Regions from separate parts of the Shewanella sp. S1-58-MNA-CIBAN-0166 genome, predicted to be linked through region 2. Evidence: riboswitches for the same ligand, from Rfam matches in the RefSeq annotation. Region 2 holds a riboswitch; the other holds the start of a gene.
What was found. Region 2 has a riboswitch for lysine ahead of AAEY99_RS12805 (Na+/H+ antiporter NhaC family protein). Riboswitches for the same ligand answer to the same signal wherever they lie in the genome.
Positions count from the first base shown of each region.

Region 1: linked by a shared signal. The riboswitch ahead of lysC (lysine-sensitive aspartokinase 3) and the one ahead of AAEY99_RS12805 (Na+/H+ antiporter NhaC family protein) in region 2 are both predicted to bind lysine.

Region 1 covers NZ_JBEOPN010000012.1:91,120-101,633, forward strand. Annotated here, with positions in the region: gene AAEY99_RS09585 (dicarboxylate/amino acid:cation symporter) at 1-845, shown strand, start outside; gene AAEY99_RS09590 (hypothetical protein) at 1,050-2,261, opposite strand; gene AAEY99_RS09595 (class 1 fructose-bisphosphatase) at 2,468-3,460, opposite strand; gene AAEY99_RS09600 (S9 family peptidase) at 3,633-5,930, shown strand; gene arcA (two-component system response regulator ArcA) at 6,020-6,736, opposite strand; gene AAEY99_RS09610 (DUF3293 domain-containing protein) at 7,412-7,891, shown strand; lysine riboswitch at 8,131-8,305, shown strand; gene lysC (lysine-sensitive aspartokinase 3) at 8,440-9,819, shown strand; gene AAEY99_RS09620 (succinylglutamate desuccinylase/aspartoacylase family protein) at 9,824-10,514, shown strand, end outside.
Region 2 covers NZ_JBEOPN010000019.1:60,479-70,992, reverse strand. Annotated here, with positions in the region: gene AAEY99_RS12815 (acyl-CoA dehydrogenase C-terminal domain-containing protein) at 1-949, shown strand, start outside; gene AAEY99_RS12810 (thymidine kinase) at 1,024-1,602, opposite strand; gene AAEY99_RS12805 (Na+/H+ antiporter NhaC family protein) at 1,762-3,321, opposite strand; lysine riboswitch at 3,401-3,617, opposite strand; gene AAEY99_RS12800 (electron transfer flavoprotein subunit alpha/FixB family protein) at 4,020-4,943, opposite strand; gene AAEY99_RS12795 (electron transfer flavoprotein subunit beta/FixA family protein) at 4,945-5,694, opposite strand; gene AAEY99_RS12790 (H-NS histone family protein) at 6,130-6,540, shown strand; gene rcsF (Rcs stress response system protein RcsF) at 6,703-7,098, shown strand; gene tsaA (tRNA (N6-threonylcarbamoyladenosine(37)-N6)-methyltransferase TrmO) at 7,251-8,000, shown strand; gene AAEY99_RS12775 (acyltransferase) at 8,005-8,616, shown strand; gene AAEY99_RS12770 (proline--tRNA ligase) at 8,934-10,514, shown strand, end outside.

The DNA of each region.
Region 1 (10,514 bases), on a different contig from region 2:
CAAACAATCCGTTTTCAGCTTTTACCTCTGGCAATATGTTGCAAGTGATTTTTATGGCGCTATTAATGGGCGGTGTCATTAAATCAATGGGGCAATCGGTTGAGGGAGCAGTTAAAGGATTTCAAACCGCCAATAAAATCATGATGCGCTTAATTTCAGTGGTAATGAGTTTAGCGCCATACGGTGTATTCGCCTTAATGTTTAAATTAGGCGCAACCTTAGAACCTGAAATTTTTGTCAGTGTTGTTGAATATTTAGTGCTTATTTTGGCTCTGCTATTGATTTGGATTTTTATCGTATATCCATATTCGGTCAGCCTGTTCACTCCTATTTCAGCGAAGACTTTCAGAGAAAAAACTCAAGAACAAATTCTCTTTTCATTGTCTACCGCTAGCTCAAACGCCACTATTCCGGTAACCATGCGTACCCTTACTGACAAGCTAGGTGTGAGCAAAGCGGTGGCTGGTTTTGGTGTGCCACTGGGTGCAACCATGAACATGGGCGGGGTGTCGATTTATATTACTATTGCGATTTTCTTCGTTGCGAACGCCTTTGGTATGCCAATCAGTAATGATCAAATTCCATCGTTATTGTTTAGCGTATTTTTACTGTCGGTGGGTGCTGGTGGTGTTCCTGGTGGTGGAATGGTGATGATTGGGGTATTGATTTACCAATTAGGCTTACCAGCAGAAGCATTTGTGATTGTTGCTGCATTAGACCGTATTATTGATATGGTGTTAACCTCATGTAATGTGGTCGGTGATACTGCGGTATTAACCATTGTTGATCAAACTGAACAAGCGCATCAGCTTGAGGCTGCAAAAACTACCGCTGAGGAAGTGTAAGATCCGTTTAGCAGTATGAATAAAATGGCCTGCATAGCAGGCCATTTTTATGTCTAAGGTGTTTTTTTTAAGGCCTCATGTTTAAGGCCTTCTGTCTAAGATCTTATGTCTAAGGTCTTATGCCTAAGATCTAAGGCCTTATGTTTAAGGTCATATGCTTAAGGCTTTAAATTGACGAACCTGTTGTGTCGAATATAGTAGATGCTATCTATGCTGCATTTTATTTTCTATCTTAGTCATCAGCTTGAAAGTCGTTTTTTCTAAATCATCTAAACCGCGATGAGCGACCTGTTCATAAGAGCGATTAATATAGCGATAAGCTTGTGGGTAGTTAAACTCAATCACCTCAAGTTCAGCCAATTCATTCAGCGCCTGTGTTTGCCCGATGGGATAGTTCATCATTTGATGATATTCAATGGCTTTTTTAAACTGCTCTCTGGCTTCATCATTGCGACTTATGCGCTGGTTTATCATGCCGGCAAGCTGTGAAATATAACCCAATGTTAGCCAGTCTTTCACTTTAGCAGCATTGGTTTTGGCAATGGTAAGTACACCTAATGCTTGTTCTATCCTGTCGGTTTCGGTATAGCTTTGCGCTAATAACAATCTTAGTCTGGCTAGCTCTCGCTCATCTTGCTGATGTGTAGCTAGATCGATTGCTGCTATCAATGTGGTATTAAGCTGTTGATATTGATGTTGCTGCAATTGGTTGCTGGCTAGCAGACGTATGGCAACTAAGTTATCGGGTGTGGATTTTATGAGCTTGGATAAGTGCTGCTCAGCAGCTTTAATGTCGCTAAGTTGTAGTTGTGTCATTGCATTGAACAACAGGGGGGAACTAAGACGTGAATGGTATTGAGTTTCTGTCTTGTTATCTTGTTGATTCTGTTGTAAATTATTTTGTAAGCTGTGTTGTGGATTGAGCCGCTGAGTAATCATCTTTGCTGCAGCTGATAATACTTGCTCGATGCTTGAAGCGTTAATGACTCCTGCTTCTGTATGATGCTGCTGATGTAATGTAAACGCTAATTGATATTGATTATTGGCGCCGGTAATACTGGATTCAATCACCAATCCTGCACCAGAGACGGCCATTAATTGCTGAATGTCCACAGTTTTGCTCAAGTGGTCATTAGCGATAAGCGAGATGATATTTATAATATCTTCGGTTTGCAGTAATGGGTAACTAACACCGACATTTAGCTGATGGATAAGCACATCCATTGCGGCATAGCGATTCCATTGCGAGTCTGTGTTGTCTGTCGCGAGTTGCACCGGAAGTACTAAAATAGTGCCAATTTCTATTGCAGGGGCTTTAGTGGACATCAGATAAGCATAAGCACTCATGCTAATAAGCAGTAAGAGTAAAATAGCCGCAATATATATTTTTTTATTCGATGGTTTGGCGGGCGGCATCGTTATAGTCCTTAATTAATATCCTGAAAATAACTTAGTGGGTATTTAAGTTATTGTAAAGAAATGATTCTTTACTGGTGCCTAATGATTCAAATTTGTATTTTGGTTAACTGTGTTTATTCGCGTCAGTTAGATCATCAATGAGCTCAACTGCAGCGCATAAATGAAAAAACCGCCAAAAGGCGGTTTTTTTACAGCATAATCAATTAATCAATTGATGGCTCTTCGCTGTAATCAATACCGTGATAGCTCAAGCAAGTATCAACTTCGTTTGCGCTACCTAAAATTACCGCAACGCGCTGATGGATTTCGGTTGGCTGAATGTCCAAAATAGTTTCATAACCTGTTGATGCTTTACCGCCAGCTTGCTCAACTAGTAATGCCATTGGGTTGGCTTCATACATTAAGCGTAACTTAAACGGTTTGGCTGGGTTTTTATTGTCTGTCGGGTAAGAGAAAATCCCACCACGACACAATACCCGATGCACATCACCTACCATTGCAGCAATCCAACGCATATTAAATGATTGCTCTCGAGGTCCTATTTCTCCGAGTAATAAATCGGCAATATAGGTTTGCATTGGTGCTTCCCAAAAACGCTGGTTTGACATATTAATGGCAAACTCGGCGGTGTCCGGGGTTATTTGCACGTTATTGTCGGTCAGAAGAAACTCTTGGCTGTCTGGAGCAAGAGTATAAAACTGAGTGCCTTGACCAGTGGTTAGCGCCATCATGGTTGATGGGCCATACAACACATAACCCGCAGCAACTTGTTTGCGGCCAGCTTGTAAAAAGCTTTGTTCGTTTAACTCTCCGGTAGGTGCTGGTAATACCGAAAAAATAGTGCCCACTAATGAGTTGATATCGATATTTGATGAGCCATCGAGTGGATCAAAACACACTAGGTATTCACCTTTAGCGTTCACCTCAACCACATAATCTTCTTCTTCAGACGCTAAACCACGTACATTGCCATCGGTTTTAAGGGCATCTTTAAGCATGTCATTGGTGATCACATCCAGTTTTTTCTGGGTTTCGCCTTGAATGTTTTCTTGCTCTGTTGCACCCAAAACACCCGCTAATGCACCGTGACGAACCGCACCACTAATGGCTTTTGAGGTGTCAGCTAAGGTTAATAGTAGTTGTGTTAAAGAGGCGTTTACGGCTTGTGCGCTAAGGGTTTGTGCCAAAGTCTGCATGATTTTTCCTATGAGATTTTGCGAGGTTAAGGTCGATGTTGTTAATTCTTATCAGTTATGTGCAAATCATACCCCACAATGGCGCTAATTTCAGCGATTGTTATCTGGGGTTTTGGTTTTACTGTAAATTGAGGCAAAATGTGGGCGGATTGAATTGCCCCAAGGATTAATAATGACAATAACATGGAAGCATCATGCTTTAGCGGCAGTGTCTGCCGTGCCACTCCTTTTTACTAGCCCGGTTTTTTCAGCAACCGCTAAAGGCAGCATCATGAACTCATCAACCACCGCAACACTGACTGCGATCAACGGTAGCACTACACCACTGACCATCGAACGTATTCATGCGTCACCAGCCTTAGCGGGTTCTAGCCCCCGCGGGTTGGCCTTATCGCCTAACGGAAAACGTGTAACTTATTTATCAAGCCGTGCTGATAATCAACATTTGTATGATTTATGGCAAATGGATATCGCGACTGGTAAGCGCAGTGTACTGATTAATGCTGATCAATTAGAGGCAGGAGAACTGTCTGATGAAGAAAAAGCTCGACGAGAGCGTCAACGTATTTACGGCCAAGGGATCATGGAGTATTTCTGGTCTGAAGACAGCCAACATATTTTAATCCCTGCAGCGGGTAAGTTGTATTTATATGACGTTGCCAGTAATAAAGTGGCTGAGCTTGCAACCGGTGACGGTTTTGCAACCGATGCGCGTTTGTCTCCGAAAGGTCACTTTGTATCGTTTGTACGCGATCAAAACTTATTTGTATTGTCATTGGATAACCAAAAAGTAACAGCACTCACCACAGACGGTAAAGGGCCGATTAAAAATGCTATGGCAGAGTTTGTCGCCCAAGAAGAAATGGACCGTATGACAGGTTATTGGTGGGCGCCCGATGAGTCTGCTATCGCCTTTACTCGTATTGATGAAACGGGTGTGGAGTTAGTGACTCGTAATGAAATTTACGCCGAGGGGATTAAATTAACCGAGCAGCGTTACCCTTATGCAGGCAAAGCCAATGTAGAGATCGCACTGGGTGTCGTGACCTTAAAAGATCGCACTATTAGCTGGATTGATTTGGGCAAACAAAAAGACATGTATTTACCTCGCGTAGATTGGCTACCCGACAGCCAGCATGTGTCGTTCCAATGGCAAAGCCGCGATCAACAAACGTTGGATTTACGCATTGCTGCAATCTCTCAGCCGACACAAGTTAAAACGGCGATTGAAGAGCGCAGCAAAGCATGGGTAAATTTAAACAATGATTTACACTTCCTAAAGCAACAAGCGGCCTTTATTTGGGGCTCTGAGCGTGATGGATTTAATCATCTGTATTTATTTGACTTACAAGGCAAACAACTTAAGCAATTAACCCAAGGTGATTGGGCTGTTGATGCGCTTGAGTATGTCGATGAAGCAACGGGTTGGGTATATTTTAGCGGTCGTAAAGACAGTGTTGTTGAACGTCATTTGTACCGCGTTAATCTTAATAAAGGCATGGACTCCATTGAGCGAATTAGCCAAGCATCGGGTATGCATGAAGCTGTATTTGCGGATAAAAAGCCCGTTTATTTAGATTACTTTAGTAGTTTACAGCAGCCGCCGCAGATAAGTTTACACAATGATTCTGGCAAGCAGTTAGCTTGGGTTGAGCAAAATAACATTGATAAAAATCATCCGCTTTATGATTATGCTGGTTTATGGCAAATGCCTGATTTTGGTCAATTAACAGCTGAAGATGGTCAAGCATTACAATACAGACTGTTTAAACCGGTGCCTTTTGATGCCGCTAAACAGTATCCGGTTGTGGTGCGCGTATATGGTGGACCGCATGCTCAGTTAGTAGTCAACAGCTGGAGCGAGGCAGATTATTTTACTCAATATTTACTGCAGCAAGGCTATGCGGTATTTCAATTAGATAATCGTGGCTCAGCGCACCGAGGCACGCAATTTGAACATGTCATTTATCAAAACATGGGTGATGCTGAAGTAAACGATCAAAAAGTTGGCGTTGATTATTTACGTAGCTTGCCGTTTATTGATGGTGACAATGTTGCTATTTATGGTCACAGTTATGGTGGTTATATGGCGTTGATGAGTCAGTTTAAGGCGCCGGGTTATTTTAAAGCGGCAATATCGGGTGCGCCAGTAACGGATTGGCGTTTGTACGACACTCATTATACTGAGCGTTATATGGGGAACCCGCAAACCAATAAAAAAGGTTACGACGCCAGCAGCATTTTACCTTATGTCAAAAATTATCAATCGGGCTTATTGATGTATCACGGTATGGCTGATGATAACGTTCTGTTTGAAAACAGCACTAGAGTATATAAAGCGTTGCAAGATGAGGGTAAGTTATTCCAAATGATGGATTACCCAGGGTCTAAGCATTCAATGCGTGGCGAGAAAGTGCGTAATCATTTATATAAATCATTAGCGGCATTTTTAGATCAACAGCTGAAGTAATCACTATTGTGTTAAAGGATTAACGAAAAAGCAGATATAAAAAAACCAGGTGATTCACCTGGTTTTTTATTGCGGTTAACCTTAAAAGATTACGCTTCTAAGTCACCACAAAAACGATAGCCTTCACCGTGAATTGTTGCGATGATTTCTGGCGTATCAGGCAAGCTTTCAAAGTGCTTACGGATGCGACGTATTGTCACATCAACGGTGCGGTCATGAGGCTTTAATTCACGGCCAGTCATTTTTAACAACAAGTCAGCACGAGTTAAAATCTTACCTGGGTTTTCAACAAAGTGAAGCATCGCACGGAACTCGCTGCGTGGTAGCTTATAAGCTTCACCTTGTGGGTTAACCAAAGAACGGCTATTGATTTCTAAGCTCCAACCGTTAAAACGGTAATACTCAACAGAACCTTTTTCTTCAGTTTCTGCGGCAGCATTATTAACGCGAGTTAATAGGTTACGAGCACGGATCGTTAATTCGCGAGGGTTGAATGGTTTAGTGATGTAATCATCTGCACCAATTTCAAGACCTAGAATCTTATCAACTTCGTTATCACGGCCAGTCAAGAAAATAAGACCGATGTTATTAATTTCACGTAGCTCACGAGCTAATAATAAGCCGTTTTTGCCTGGTAAATTAATATCCATAACAACAAGATTAATCTTATTGTCTTGCATGGCTTTATGCATTTCTGCGCCGTCGTTAGCTTCAGTGACAACATAACCTTCAGCTTCAAAAATACTGCGTAATGTATTACGAGTTACAGCTTCATCTTCAACAATTAAAATGTGCGGATTTTGCATGATATTTACCTGATTTTATAAAATTCGATTCTAGCCACTGTTTGCGAACTGTGTGCTAATAGATTGCAATAGCGCTTTAGCTAATGCGCTAAGATTCCGATATTTTTTGGTGTTTATCTATGTCTACCCTGAATTAAACACTCTCTATAAACTCTATTATGTAACACTTAATACTGGTTACTGAGTCTGCTTACGTCGATTAATTACCACTACGTCAAGGCACGCGTTTGCACTTATTCATGATGGTGTAAAATTTGTTGCACTTAAGCTTACTTACTATGAATGCCATTTAGAAAGATAGTTCCTTCTATTGCAAACTTATTTAATCGTATTAATGTTTTATCAAATGTAGAACAAATTTAGTACGACTGTAAACTTTACATCAAAAAATCATCACACTCACAACAACATTTGCTGAGTTTTTGAGGTGTATGTAGCTAACTTTGCTACAGTGATTTAATAGTGCGTAATGGTTATTGTACTCGTTTTAGGCATTTGTTAACAAATTAAATGTTAAAAAATTAATATAACACTCGAGTATATGAAAGATTAACCTTGCTAAGATGATAATAATTAATGGTTTTCTAATATAGTACTGCTGATTTAGATCGTAAACCTTTTAGAAATCAAACCTATCTGCTAGACTAATTCTGGCTTAATTGACGAAAATTTATTATGGAAAATGTTATAGATACATTGTGGAATGAGTATCAAAGTACTCATTTTTTGTTTACTCAACGCCTTTCTCATGATTTCCCATTTGCTATTGTTACTGCCCATAACCCCCGTGGTTCAAGACTCTCTCCTAGTCAAAATCGCTTACTCGATCGTCAGCTTCAATTTAAAATTCAACAATATAATCGTCCCTATCGTGCGTTAATCGGTGCAGCACCTGATTTGTCGCATATGGAAAAGAGCTGGGCTATTTTTATTGATAAAGAACAAGCTGTTGAGCTTGGTCGAGAATTTAATCAACATGCAATTTACTACGTTAATCAAGGTTTGCTATCTTTGATTGCATGCCTTGATAGCATCAAACCTGAAGTTGATATGGGAATTTTTAATCACCGATTAAGGATGGTGAGTGAGTTGCCAGAGATAGGTTCGTATAACTGGGTAAATAATGACGTAATTAAAACTGCGCAGCTGCGATAAAATAATTAACACATTATTTGAGACAATGCTTACTAGATTGTCTCGGTAATTTGCGGTTAATTATGTTTTTTGGATATTTATGGGCATTTTTTCGTAATAGAGAACAATCATTGCTCTGAAGTCGCAGCTGCATAATATTTCACTGCAGCGATATTTTTTATCAAAACAGTGTATTTTTACTGTGTTTGCTGATTGACTTGATAGGGTATTTTTTGCTATTTTCAACTCCCTCCTTCGGGAGGAACAGAAGAGGAGCGTTAACTAGGTAGTAAGTGAGAGGATGCCAATCCGATGACCACTTATGATGGAGATTAGCGCCGAGGTATCAGTTTGTTTGGCAAACATTGATATCGGTCGATTAGGCTGAATCCTAACGATTGTCACCTATTTTTTTGGTGGAGAGCTTCTGGTGATGATTGCTGTTTCCCTTCTATAAGGGTGCGTTATCTTAGCACCAGGCTCTTCGAACGTAGTGTGTTCGGAGCGTATATCATGTTAGTAAATCACATCTTATCTTTGAGTCTTTCGCAAACAGCGGAGGCATCAGTATGAGCTTTGTTCAGTCTGAAATAGATACCCCAGAATTAGTCGTTGCCAAATTTGGCGGCACGTCAGTTGCTGATTACGCCTCTATGAGCCGTTGTGCAGATATTGTGTTGGCTAATCAAGCTACTCGCCTTGTGGTAGTAAGCGCCTCCAGCGGAGTGACCAATTTATTAGTTGAGTTAACTCAAGCTAATGTGAATGACGAGCGTCGCTTGGTATTGCTTAAGCAAATTGCTCAAATTCAATATGTGATATTAGATGAACTCGGTCGTCCGCAAGACGTGGCAGCCAGTATTGATAAAATACTCAGCCGGATGTCAGTACTCAGCGAATCGTTAGAGCTGAATCGCAGCAAAGCGGTTATGGACGAGTTACTGTCGACGGGAGAGCAATGTTCATCGATTTTATTTTCTGCGGTTATTCGGGAAAAGGGCACTGCTTCAAATCATTTTGATGTGCGCCAAGTATTACGTACCGACAGTCACTTTGGTCGCGCAGAGCCACAAATTGAAGCTATTTCAATGTTAGCAGGTGACTTTTTACAGCCATTACTTGCGCGTTACGTCATCGTTACCCAAGGCTTTATTGGTGCAGATGAAGAGGGACGAACAACAACATTAGGCCGTGGTGGTAGTGACTATTCGGCGGCATTACTTGCCGAAGCGCTTCGTGCTACAGCGGTTGAGATTTGGACCGATGTGGCCGGTATTTATACCACTGACCCACGCCTTGCCCCCAATGCCCGCCCGATTGCTGAAATTAGCTTTAATGAAGCGGCTGAGATGGCGACCTTTGGCGCTAAAGTATTGCATCCCGCCACCATCTTACCGGCAGTAAGACAAAAAATTCAGGTGTTTGTAGGTTCAAGTAAAGCGCCTGAAATGGGCGGAACTTGGATCCGTCATCAAGTTGAAGATACCCCAGTGTTTAGAGCGGTGGCGTTGCGCCGCGATCAAACTTTACTTAACTTGCATAGCTTGCAAATGTTACATGCTCAGGGCTTTTTGGCAGAAACGTTCGCGACCTTGGCGCGACACAAAATATCCGTCGATTTAATCACGACCTCGGAGGTTAACGTATCGTTAACCCTAGATAAAACGGGTTCAGATTCAAGTGGCCAGGGCTTACTCAGTGAGTCGTTATTACAAGAGTTATCGCAACATTGTCGTGTAAGAGTCGAGGAAGATTTAGCGTTAATCGCCATCATCGGTAATCGCATAGCATCAACGGCTGGCATTTGTAGTAGGGTGTTTAAAGTGCTTGAAAACCATAATGTTCGGATGATTTGCCAAGGCGCAAGCCCACATAATTTATGTGTGTTGGTTGCAGAGTCGGAAGCGGCGCAAGTGGTTAATGCTTTGCACCAAAACCTGTTTGAGTAATCATATGACTAAAGCAATACAATCGTCAGTTCAAGTTGGAGAACTGGCGACAGGACACGCATTGACCGTTCCAGTATATTCATTCATTGGTCGCGAGAGTGTTGCGCCTAGCGTGTATATTCAGGCCAATGTTCATGGTGCTGAAGTGCAAGGTAATGCGGTGATTTATCAACTGATGACCTTATTGGAAGGTTACCAGGTTTTAGGTGATATTACGCTTGCCCCCTTAGCCAATCCTTTAGGGATTAATCAAAAGAGTGGTGAGTTTACTCTAGGGCGTTTTGATCCCATTACAGGGGTTAATTGGAACCGCGAGTACTTTGATCATCAAGTCGATATTCAAACTTGGTATGCCGAGCACCAACGTTTAACCAATAGTGAGCTGTTTTGCGCCTATCGTTCAATGTTGGTAGAAACTTGCCTGGCGCGCCTAACTCATTCTTTTGGGATTTCAACAGGTCATCGGTTAGCAGTAAATTTACAGGCTATGGCACATCAAGCAGACATAGTGCTTGATTTGCATACCGGCCCTAAGTCGTGCAAACACTTGTACTGCCCTGAGTATGATATTGATGCGGCGAGATTTTTCTCGATCCCGTATACCTTGGTTATCCCCAATAGTTTTGGTGGCGCGATGGATGAAGCTACCTTTTGCCCTTGGTGGCAGTTAACCGAGTATGCAGCCAGTCAAGGCC
Region 2 (10,514 bases):
TCAAGGTCTAAAAGCCATGTTTACCATGATGAACCAAGCACGTTTAGGTGTTGGTATTCAAGGTTTAGGCGTATCAGATATTGCTTATCAAAATGCTCTCGTTTATGCCAAAGAGCGTATTCAAGGCCGTGCATTAAGTGGTGTTAAGCAGCCAGAGCAAGCTGCAGACTCATTATTAGTCCATGGCGACGTGCGTCGTATGTTGTTATCACAAAAGTCGTTCAACGAAGGTACACGTGCGCTAATGGGTCAACAAGCACTGTGGCTTGACCAAGTAGAACGTCATACCGATCCAGAAAAAGCCAAACAAGCTAATGCACTTGCTGCGTTATTTACACCGATTGTTAAAGGCTTTGTCACCGACCAAGGCTTTAAAGCTTGTGTCGATGCCCAGCAAGTCTATGGCGGCCATGGTTATATTAACGAATGGGGTATGGAGCAGTTTGTGCGTGATATCCGTATTGCAATGATTTACGAAGGCACAAATGGGGTACAAGCACTCGATTTAGTCGGCCGTAAATTACTTGCTGACAAAGGTGCAGCATTAACTTTGTGGTCAGGTATGGTGAAGGAATTAATTCAGCAAAACGCGGCTAATGACGCAATGAAACCTTATCTTGCAGGCTTAATGGATGCCGCTGGCGATCTTGAAAAAGCCACCGGTTTTATTGTGCAGTCAGCCAGTAAGAATCCTGATCTTATTGGTGCAGCGTCAATGGCCTATATGCAGTTGTTTGGAATTACCGCACTAGCATGGATGTGGACTCGCGTTGCAGCAACGTCATTAGCCGCATTAGAAGCGGGTACTGAAGAGACGGGTTTTTACCAAGCTAAACTTAAAACCGCACAATTCTTTATGAGCTATTGGGGCAGCCAAACCCGCAGCTTACGCAAACAAATTGAATCGAGTAGTGCAGATATTGTCGATTTCGCAGAAGCCGATTTTTAATAAATAGTGACACACAAAAAAGCCGCATCAATTAACTTGAAGCGGCTTTTTTATTCAGTTAAGTTGGGTTTGACTTAATCCCACAAAAACTCACGAAAATGCTTTCGACAAACCGACTCGTAACTTTCATTACCGCCAATGGCAACCTGCTCGCCTTCACGCATCGGTTTACCGTCATGATCAAGACGCACGACCATGTTAGCTTTACGGCCACAATGGCAGATAGTTTTAAGCTCAACCAATTTGTCAGCCCAGGCTAATAAATATTGGCTGCCTGGAAATAGTTCGCCTTGAAAATCATTGCGAAGACCATAGCACAATACTGGAATATCAAGATTATCAACAACATGAGTAATCTGTCTAACTTGTTCTTTACTTAAAAACTGACTTTCATCAATCAATACGCAATGAATTTTTTGCTCATCATTCGACGTCGAAATTAACTCAATTAAATTATCAGTGCTACCGAACACCTGCGCTTCGGTTTCGATGCCGATACGTGATGACACTTTGCCGACACCATAACGATTGTCTATCGATGCCGTCATCACTAAAGTGTGCATACCGCGCTCACGATAATTATAAGATGACTGCAGTAATGATGTTGATTTACCGGCATTCATCGCCGAATAATAAAAGTACAGTTGCGCCAAAATGAAGCGTCCTAATGTTTAGCTAGTGAATGTCGTTCATATTACCTTTTCCAACATCGTAATAACAAATAAAAATGCCGTATTCATAACGAATACGGCATTTTTATTACAGCTTAAATTGGACATTTACCTACATACAGTAGGGCTTAGTTCAAGAAATTACTTCTTAGCCCAAAAGTGTAATATCACAATGCTGATGACAAACAACACGCTACAGCAAACTAACCCTGCGATTAATGAGCCAGTAAAACCTAATACGGTGTAACCGACTAAACTGATGAAAGCGGCAATTAAGGCATACGGCAGTTGAGTAACCACGTGATCAATATGATGACAACTGGCACCGGTTGACGACAATATAGTGGTGTCAGAAATGGGCGAACAATGATCGCCAAATACCGCACCAGACAATACTGCGGCCAACATTGGCAACATCATAGTACTATCACTTCCCATAGCCATATCTGCTGCAATAGGCAACATAATCCCAAACGTGCCCCAACTTGTTCCTGTCGCAAATGCGGTAATACCCGCTAATAGGAATAACACTGCAGGTAACATCGCAAACGGAATATTGTCAGTGGCTAAACTTGCCATGTACTTACCGGTTTCAAGCTGTCCAATCACACTCGAAATTGTCCATGCAAAAAGTAATATGTAAATGGCTGGCAACATCGAGCGCGCGCCAACCGACATGCCTTTGAGTAACATAGACAAGTCAACTTTTTGCTGAATCGCAAGAATGAGCGTCGCAATAAGACCAACTACAGAGCCAAAAAATAGTGACGAGCTAACATCGGTATTCTCAAATGCCCCGAGTACGTTAAACGGTAAGTCTTTTGCTGCTAACACATCGGCGCCACTTGACACCATAAAATACACTGTCGCAAACACCAATACCGCGATAGGTAAAAATAAGCCCATCACTTTACCGGTATCGGCTTCAGGTAAATCTGTAACAGCGCCAGGGGGTTGGCCTTTTGACTCATCAAACAAGTTACCCCGCAGTGCGTTTAATTCATGCTGGCGCATTGGGCCAACATCTAAGCTAAACGTTGCAACACACAGTAATAATAATAACGAAAAAATGGCATAAAAGTTCATTGGGATCATTTGAATAAAGACGCTCAAATGACCAGAATCGGTAAATCCATGAGCCGTTAAAATACCGCCAATTAAGGCGATAATGTATGCACCCCAGCTAGATACGGGAGAAATAACACACACCGGCGCAGCGGTGGAATCAAGAATATAAGCTAATTTGGCACGCGAAATATGGTAGCGATCTGTGATTGGACGTGAAATCGAGCCGACGACTAAACTATTAAAGTAATCATCAATAAACACTACGCAGCCTAAAAACATGGTCATTAACTTGGCATCACGTTTATTGCGAATACGCAATTTAGCCCAATCAGCAAAAGCACGAGCAGAGCCACTGACAGTGATCAATGCTGTGATCATACCCAACACAATCAAAAAGCCTAAAATGTACACATTCCAACGGTTCAGTCCGGCGTCTTTCCAAACTAACTGGCTGGCTGTATTTAAAATATATTCGCCACTGCCAACCAATGAGAAATCGGTTAGTAATAAGGCGCCGAAAACAATGCCAACCCCTAAAGATAGCAATACTTTACGAGTTAAAATAGCCAGAGTAATAGCCACAAGTGGTGGCAAAACAGAAAGTGCCGAATCGGCATAACTTATTATCATAATTTAATTATTTCTTCGTTGGATACGAATGGAGAAAAACTAGAAATAAGGCTAAACATACACAGGAAGTGTATGCGTTAACTTAACTAGTAGCACTCCACAGTAATATCCATTTAATATGAATATCATTCTTTTTATCAAGTCGATAAAAACACTATGACAGTGCAGTCCCTTTCGAGAACTGCCCCAACAAATGCGGCTGATAACCCCATTTATTTCGGCATTGCACCCTTTTATGTCGAATTATTGGCATCACCCAATTCAACATGACTTTTATGCAACGCACCTCTACTTTTGTTGTTTGTAGTTAAAGCTCATTACACACAACGCGAACATACAATCATAAATTACATATTCTGCGCCAGTAAAAAGCACTAAACAGCACGAAAAATAACAACAACATCAATTTAAACCACAATTGCATAGCATTAGTTTAACGTTTTTAAATCAAATGCACACTAGTGTAATGGGCACAAAAACAGCAACCGCATCAAACCCTGGATATTTGAACTGAATTTTTAAAAATCAACACCTAAACCAGTACTAAATCCAAGAGAAATCCAAGAGTAGCCCAATAAAAAAGGTTTCTACCTTATGAGTAGAAACCTTTTAATCGTACAACAGAACGTTTAATAGCGCGTCAAAGTCGGCTGAACAACACGAGCTTAATCAACTCCTCCGTTTAGCGACTTAACATCTGATTAAACGAGGTTGTTCAATGCCGGTACCGCTTCAAATAAGTCGGCAACCAAACCATAATCCGCCACTTGAAAAATAGGGGCTTCAGGGTCTTTGTTAATGGCCACAATTACTTTTGAGTCTTTCATGCCAGCAAGATGTTGAATCGCGCCAGAAATACCCACTGCAATGTACAAGTTAGGGGCGACAATCTTACCCGTTTGGCCAACTTGCAAGTCGTTAGGTACAAAGCCCGCGTCTACAGCTGCACGTGATGCACCTACTGCTGCGCCTAACTTATCGGCTAGTTGTTCTAAAATGGCAAAGTTTTCACCGCTGCCCATACCACGGCCGCCAGACACAATAATGCCAGCATTACCGAGTTCAGGACGGGCTGATTCAGTGAGTGACTGAGAAACAAACTCAGTTTTTGAATCAATTGCTTGGCTTAAGTTGATGACTTCAGCACTGCCTGTTGATGCTACAACATCAAACGCACTTGAGCGCACAGTCATGACTTTCTTAGCATCTAAGCTTTGCACTGTTGCAAGCGCATTACCCGCATAAATAGGGCGTACAAAAGTGTCACTGCTTACAACTTCAATCACTTCAGAAATCTGGGCAACGTCTAATAATGCTGCTACGCGAGGCAATGTATCTTTACCTATACTGGTTGCTGCAGCCAGAATATGTTCATAGTCTCCGGCAATATCAACAACCAATTTTGATACATTTTCAGCTAGTTGAGCGCCATATTGAGCAGCATCAGCCACTAACACTTTACTCACGCCCGCTAAACTTTGTGCTGCACTTACTGCGGCAGAACAATCAGCACCAGCAACCAGTACATGAATATCACCACCAATGGCTGTTGCAGCGCTAACTACTTTCGCCGTGTCAGTTTTCAGGCTGACATTATCGTGTTCTGCTAATACTAAAATGGTCATATTAGATCACCTTCGCTTCATTTTTTAACTTATCAACTAACTCTTCAACAGAAGACACCATGATGCCCGCTTTACGCTCAACAGGAGGTGTGACGCTAAGTACTGTTTGATGTGCTCTTAAGCTCACACCAAGATCAGCCACAGCCATAATCTCTAATGGTTTGCGTTTAGCTTTCATAATATTAGGTAATGAAGCATAACGAGGTTCGTTCAAACGTAAGTCTACCGTCACAATCGCAGGCAAAGGCATTTTCAGCGTTTGTAGTCCGCCATCGATTTCACGAGTAACCGTAATCATGTCACCATCAATTTTGACTTCTGATGCAAATGTCGCTTGTGGCATATCAGTTAATGCTGCGAGCATTTGACCCGTTTGGTTATTGTCGCCGTCAATTGACTGCTTACCAAAAATAACGAGTTGTGCTTGCTCTTTTTCTTGCACTGCCTTTAACAGCTTAGCAATCGAAAGAGGCACTAACTCTTCATCGGTCTCAATATGAATCGCTCGGTCGGCACCCAGTGCCATTGCGGTTCTTAATTGTTCTTGCACCGCTTTAGGGCCAACACTTACCACTACAACTTCAGTGGCAATGCCAGCTTCTTTGAGGCGAACAGCTTCTTCTACCGCTATTTCGCAAAATGGGTTTAACGCCATTTTAAGGTTGGTCGTATCAACATTTGTGTTATCAGCTTTTACCCTGACTTTCACATTGGCATCAACTACGCGTTTAACAGGCACCAATACTTTCATAGGTTTTCCTTCCTACACCTTCAATGTATATGGACAACACACTGGCGTTCGCCAATGCAAGATGGGTTAACTTTACGTCCTGTTAACGTTAACGTCAATCAAAGTCAAACGACTGTTTACATATTTTTTGTTATTGTGGTGGCAATCAAACTAAACAAGTAGTGGATCATTAATTACTTAATGGGAATGCTTAATTAAAATTAATTGCATAATTAGATGATTTTATTTGATTCAATGCCAAATAGTTTCTATTATTACAGCTATATTCAGTATTGATTAAGCTGTATTAGTAATAATCAGAGAATTAATCTGACTTATATTAATAATAACGACCCAAATAAACAATATGAAGTACTGAAACTTACACGGAACGTTGATACTTTTTATCTCTTATAACTTTTATTTTATAAATAAATCATTAGGAAACTATACAACATGAGTGACTTTTTAGACATATTAACCCACGGCCGTCGTTTTAAAGCTGCAGTAAAAGAATTGTCTCTTGATGATTTACGTGAAACAGCGGCCAAATTAGAAAAAATCATTACCGAACGTCAAGAAGAAGAAAAATTAGAACTTGAAGCTAATGCAGAGCGTAACGCTCGTATTGCTGAAATTCTTGCTCAAATTGAAAACAGTGGTTTATCAATTGAAGATTTAGGTGATGTGACCTCTTCTGTTAAAACAGCTAAACCTAAACGTGCACCGCGCCCACCAAAATATCAAATCACTGTTGATGGTGAATTAATTCAATGGACTGGCCAAGGTCGTATGCCTACCGTATTCAAACAACAAGTTGATAGCGGCAAAAATATGAGCGAATTCTTAATTCCTGGTATGGAATAATTATTCTGATTAAGGGTTAACCACACGGTTAGCATTTAAAATAAAAAAGAGCTTACTTCGGTAAGCTCTTTTTTTTATAGCATTTGAGCGCTTTATCATCGCCATGAGAAAAGGTAAACTAACCGTCATTGATCCATTCCCCATTAATAGAAGGCTACGGCTATGACTTTTCCTCTTAAATATGCATTTATTGCCTCAGGTATAGCACTATTATTGAGCGCTTGTGCGAGTGATTATACGTTCAAAAGTAATTTAGACAGTAAAGCGATCAATGATTATTTTAAAGTCGGTGATGTACAGTTATATGAAGGAAACGATCAACCTAAAGGAACATTTGAAACTTTAGGTTTAGTGGAAGGCGAAGCCTGCCAAGAAAGCAAACAAGATGCACCACCGCAAATGGCCGTAGCACGAAGCAATGCCAGAAGATCTGCTGCAGATATGGGCGCAAATGGTTTTGTAGTTAAAAGCTGTTTTATGATTACTGAAGCGGATAATAGTTGTTTTAGCCGTGCACTTTGTGTCGGTCAAGCCATTCAAACTCCTACAGAAAAATAACAACTCAATATATTATATTGGCTGCCCATAAATGATGAGTGCTCATATAACACTCATCAACATTTTTTATATTTGATTTATAACTCCCTTTGTTTGCTTAATTCAGGTATCGCATGACACAAAGCAACGATCGACACAGTCAAACAGATCTAATGAATCATAAATCTAGCGTTCCGTTTAGCAGCCAATTAAATGCTGTTGCAATATGCAGAACACCTTACAAACAAAAGTTTGGTATTCCTCGTCAGCCAGGTTTAGTCAATGCGGTAGGTTATATAGAGTTTGAACCCGCGTTTAATCATATTGATGCAGTAAGAGGAATAGAGCAATATTCACACTTATGGTTATTATTCTGTTTCCATGAAAATCTGGCTCAAGGTTGGAAAACCACCGTTCGCCCTCCTCGTTTAGGCGGCAATGAAAAACTGGGCGTTTTTGCTACACGCTCCACATTTCGTCCAAATGGTATTGGCCAATCAGTGGTAAAACTCCATGGAGTTATCCAACGTAAAGGAAAAGTGTGCTTAGTAATATCTGGAATGGATTTATTAGACGGCACGCCAATTGTCGATATTAAACCTTATATTCCTTTTTCTGATGCTATTTTAGACGCCAAAGGCGGCATAGCCCAAGAAGCCCCAATCCTCATCCCACTGACTTATACATCGTTAGCGACAGAGCAAATAGATCACTACAGCCAACAAGAGCAGTACCAAGATTTAGCCGCGCTTATTGAAGGGGTATTGTCACAAGATCCTCGTCCTGCATACAAAAAAGCCAAAAATGATCCCAAACTTTATCAAGTGGCTTTATACGACTTAGATATCTTTTGGCATATCACAGCTCAAGGTATTGAAGTGTTAGAACTCAAACCGACAAAAGTTGAACTGCTGAAGGATTAAATCAATGGCAGACATAGATTACCAAGCTCAACATAAAAAACGCTTATCATGGATGCCATGGCTGTATTTTTCACTTAAACCAAAACATTTAACATGGGCAAAACCTTGGCAAGATGACATTCAACAACGGCTATGTCAGCTTGAAACCATTCATGTAGGTGAACAATGTTTTATTGCCCCACAAGCTCAGCTTTTTGCCGAACCTGGTAGGGACATTATCATTGGCGATCAATGTATGATTGCCGCTGATGTGTTTATGCATGGCCCAATTACCCTAGGCAATGAAGTGGCCATTAACCATGGCTGCAGCTTAGATGGGGGCCGTAACGGTATCAAAATTGGCAGCCAAACACGTATTGCTAACAACGTCACGGTTTATGCTTTTAACCATGGTATGTCACCCAGCGCACCCATTTATAAACAACCCGCGACATCAAAAGGTGTAGTGATAGGCCAAGATGTATGGATTGGCGCTCAGGCAGGCATTGTTGACGGTGTCACCATTGGGGATTGTGCGGTGATTGGCATGGGCTGCATTGTTACAAAAGATGTACCCGATTTTGCCATTGTTGCTGGAAATCCTGCTCGAGTTATTGGCGACAGACGCGATAAATAACCTCAGATACGTTGAATAGATAGGGTTATTCAATAAAGACAAATTAGTGGCAACTCATCGATATCAAACTTGCCATTGTTGTTGCTATCTAAGCACATTGACGCGACTATTGTGTTCTTATAACAAGTCAATTCAACACTGGATAGAGGGATAGAAAGCTATTTAATATGCATTTATTATCCCGATGTGAAGTTTAATAACGGTCACTTGCGGTTAAAGTATAACAAAGGCTACTTTTGAGTCGAATTAGCAGGTGACATCATTGTTGCAGGTGCTAAAATGATGCTAATTCATAGCAACTATTTTGGACATTGGGAATGCGAGTTAGCAAGTACCTGCTTTCAACACAAAAAGAAACCCCTGCTAATGCAGAGGTGATTAGTCATCAGTTAATGTTACGTGCCGGTATGATCCGTCGTAATGCTTCAGGTCTCTACACTTGGCTTCCATCAGGTTTACGTGTTTTACGTAAAGTTGAAGCCATTGTTCGTGAAGAAATGAATAAAACAGGCGCTATCGAAATATTAATGCCGTTAGTTCAGCCTGCTGATTTATGGGTTGAAACGGGCCGTTGGGACAAGTTTGGTCCTGAGTTATTACGTTTCCAAGACCGTAATAATCGTGACTTCGTATTGGGGCCAACCCATGAAGAAGTGATCACCGATTTAGTCCGTAAAGAATTAAGTTCTTACAAGCAACTGCCGTTAACACTTTACCAAGTACAAACTAAGTTCCGTGATGAAGTTCGTCCCCGCTTTGGTGTGATGCGCGCGCGTGAATTCTTGATGAAAGATGCCTATTCTTTCCATTTAGATCAAGAAACCATGGATAACACTTACCACGCTATGCATACCGCATACAGCAATATTCTGACTCGTATGGGCTTATCATTCCGTCCAGTACTGGCTGATACAGGTTCTATCGGTGGTAGCATGTCGCATGAATTCCATGTGCTGGCTAACAGTGGTGAAGACTTAATCGCTTATTCAACGGGTAGCGATTATGCCGCTAACATTGAAAAAGCCGAATCACCAATGCCAACCGACACTCTTGCCACGCCGACTGAAGTAATGACGTTAGTGGATACGCCTAACGCCAAAACGATTGCTGAGTTAGTTGAGCAATTTAATTTAGTCATCACTAAAACGGTTAAAACCTTAATAGTAAAAGGTGCTACTGACGAAGCGCCATTAGTTGCCTTAGTTATCCGTGGCGATCACGAACTTAACGAAATTAAAGCCGACAAACTTGAATTAGTCGCATCTCCATTTGAATTTGCTTCAGAAGCAGAAATTCGTGCAGCAGTGGGTGCAGGTCCTGGTTCTATAGGACCTGTTGGCTTAACGATGCCAATTATTGTTGATCATAGTGTGACTGTGATGAGCGATTTTGCCGCGGGTGCCAACACTGAAGCTAAGCATTATTTTGGTATTAACTGGGAGCGCGATTTGCCTCTAGCGACTGCAGCGGATATCCGTAATGTGGTCGAAGGTGAACCAACGCCTGATGGCTTAGGTACGTATGCAATGGCTCGAGGTATTGAAGTCGGCCATATCTTCCAGTTGGGAACAAGTTATTCTAAATCAATGAATGCCACCGTGTTAGACGAAAACGGTAAAGCCCAAGTGTTATTGATGGGTTGTTACGGCGTAGGCGTGAGTCGTATTGTGGCTGCTGCTATTGAGCAAAACAACGATGACCGTGGCATTACCTGGCCTGAAGCGATTGCACCGTTTACTGTAGGTATTTTGCCAATGAATATGCATAAGTCACATCGTGTAGCTGACATTGCCGAAAAACTTTACCAAGACCTGGCTGATGCTGGTGTTGAAGTATTGATGGATGATCGTAAAGAGCGTCCTGGGGTTATGTTTGCCGACATGGAGCTCATTGGCTTA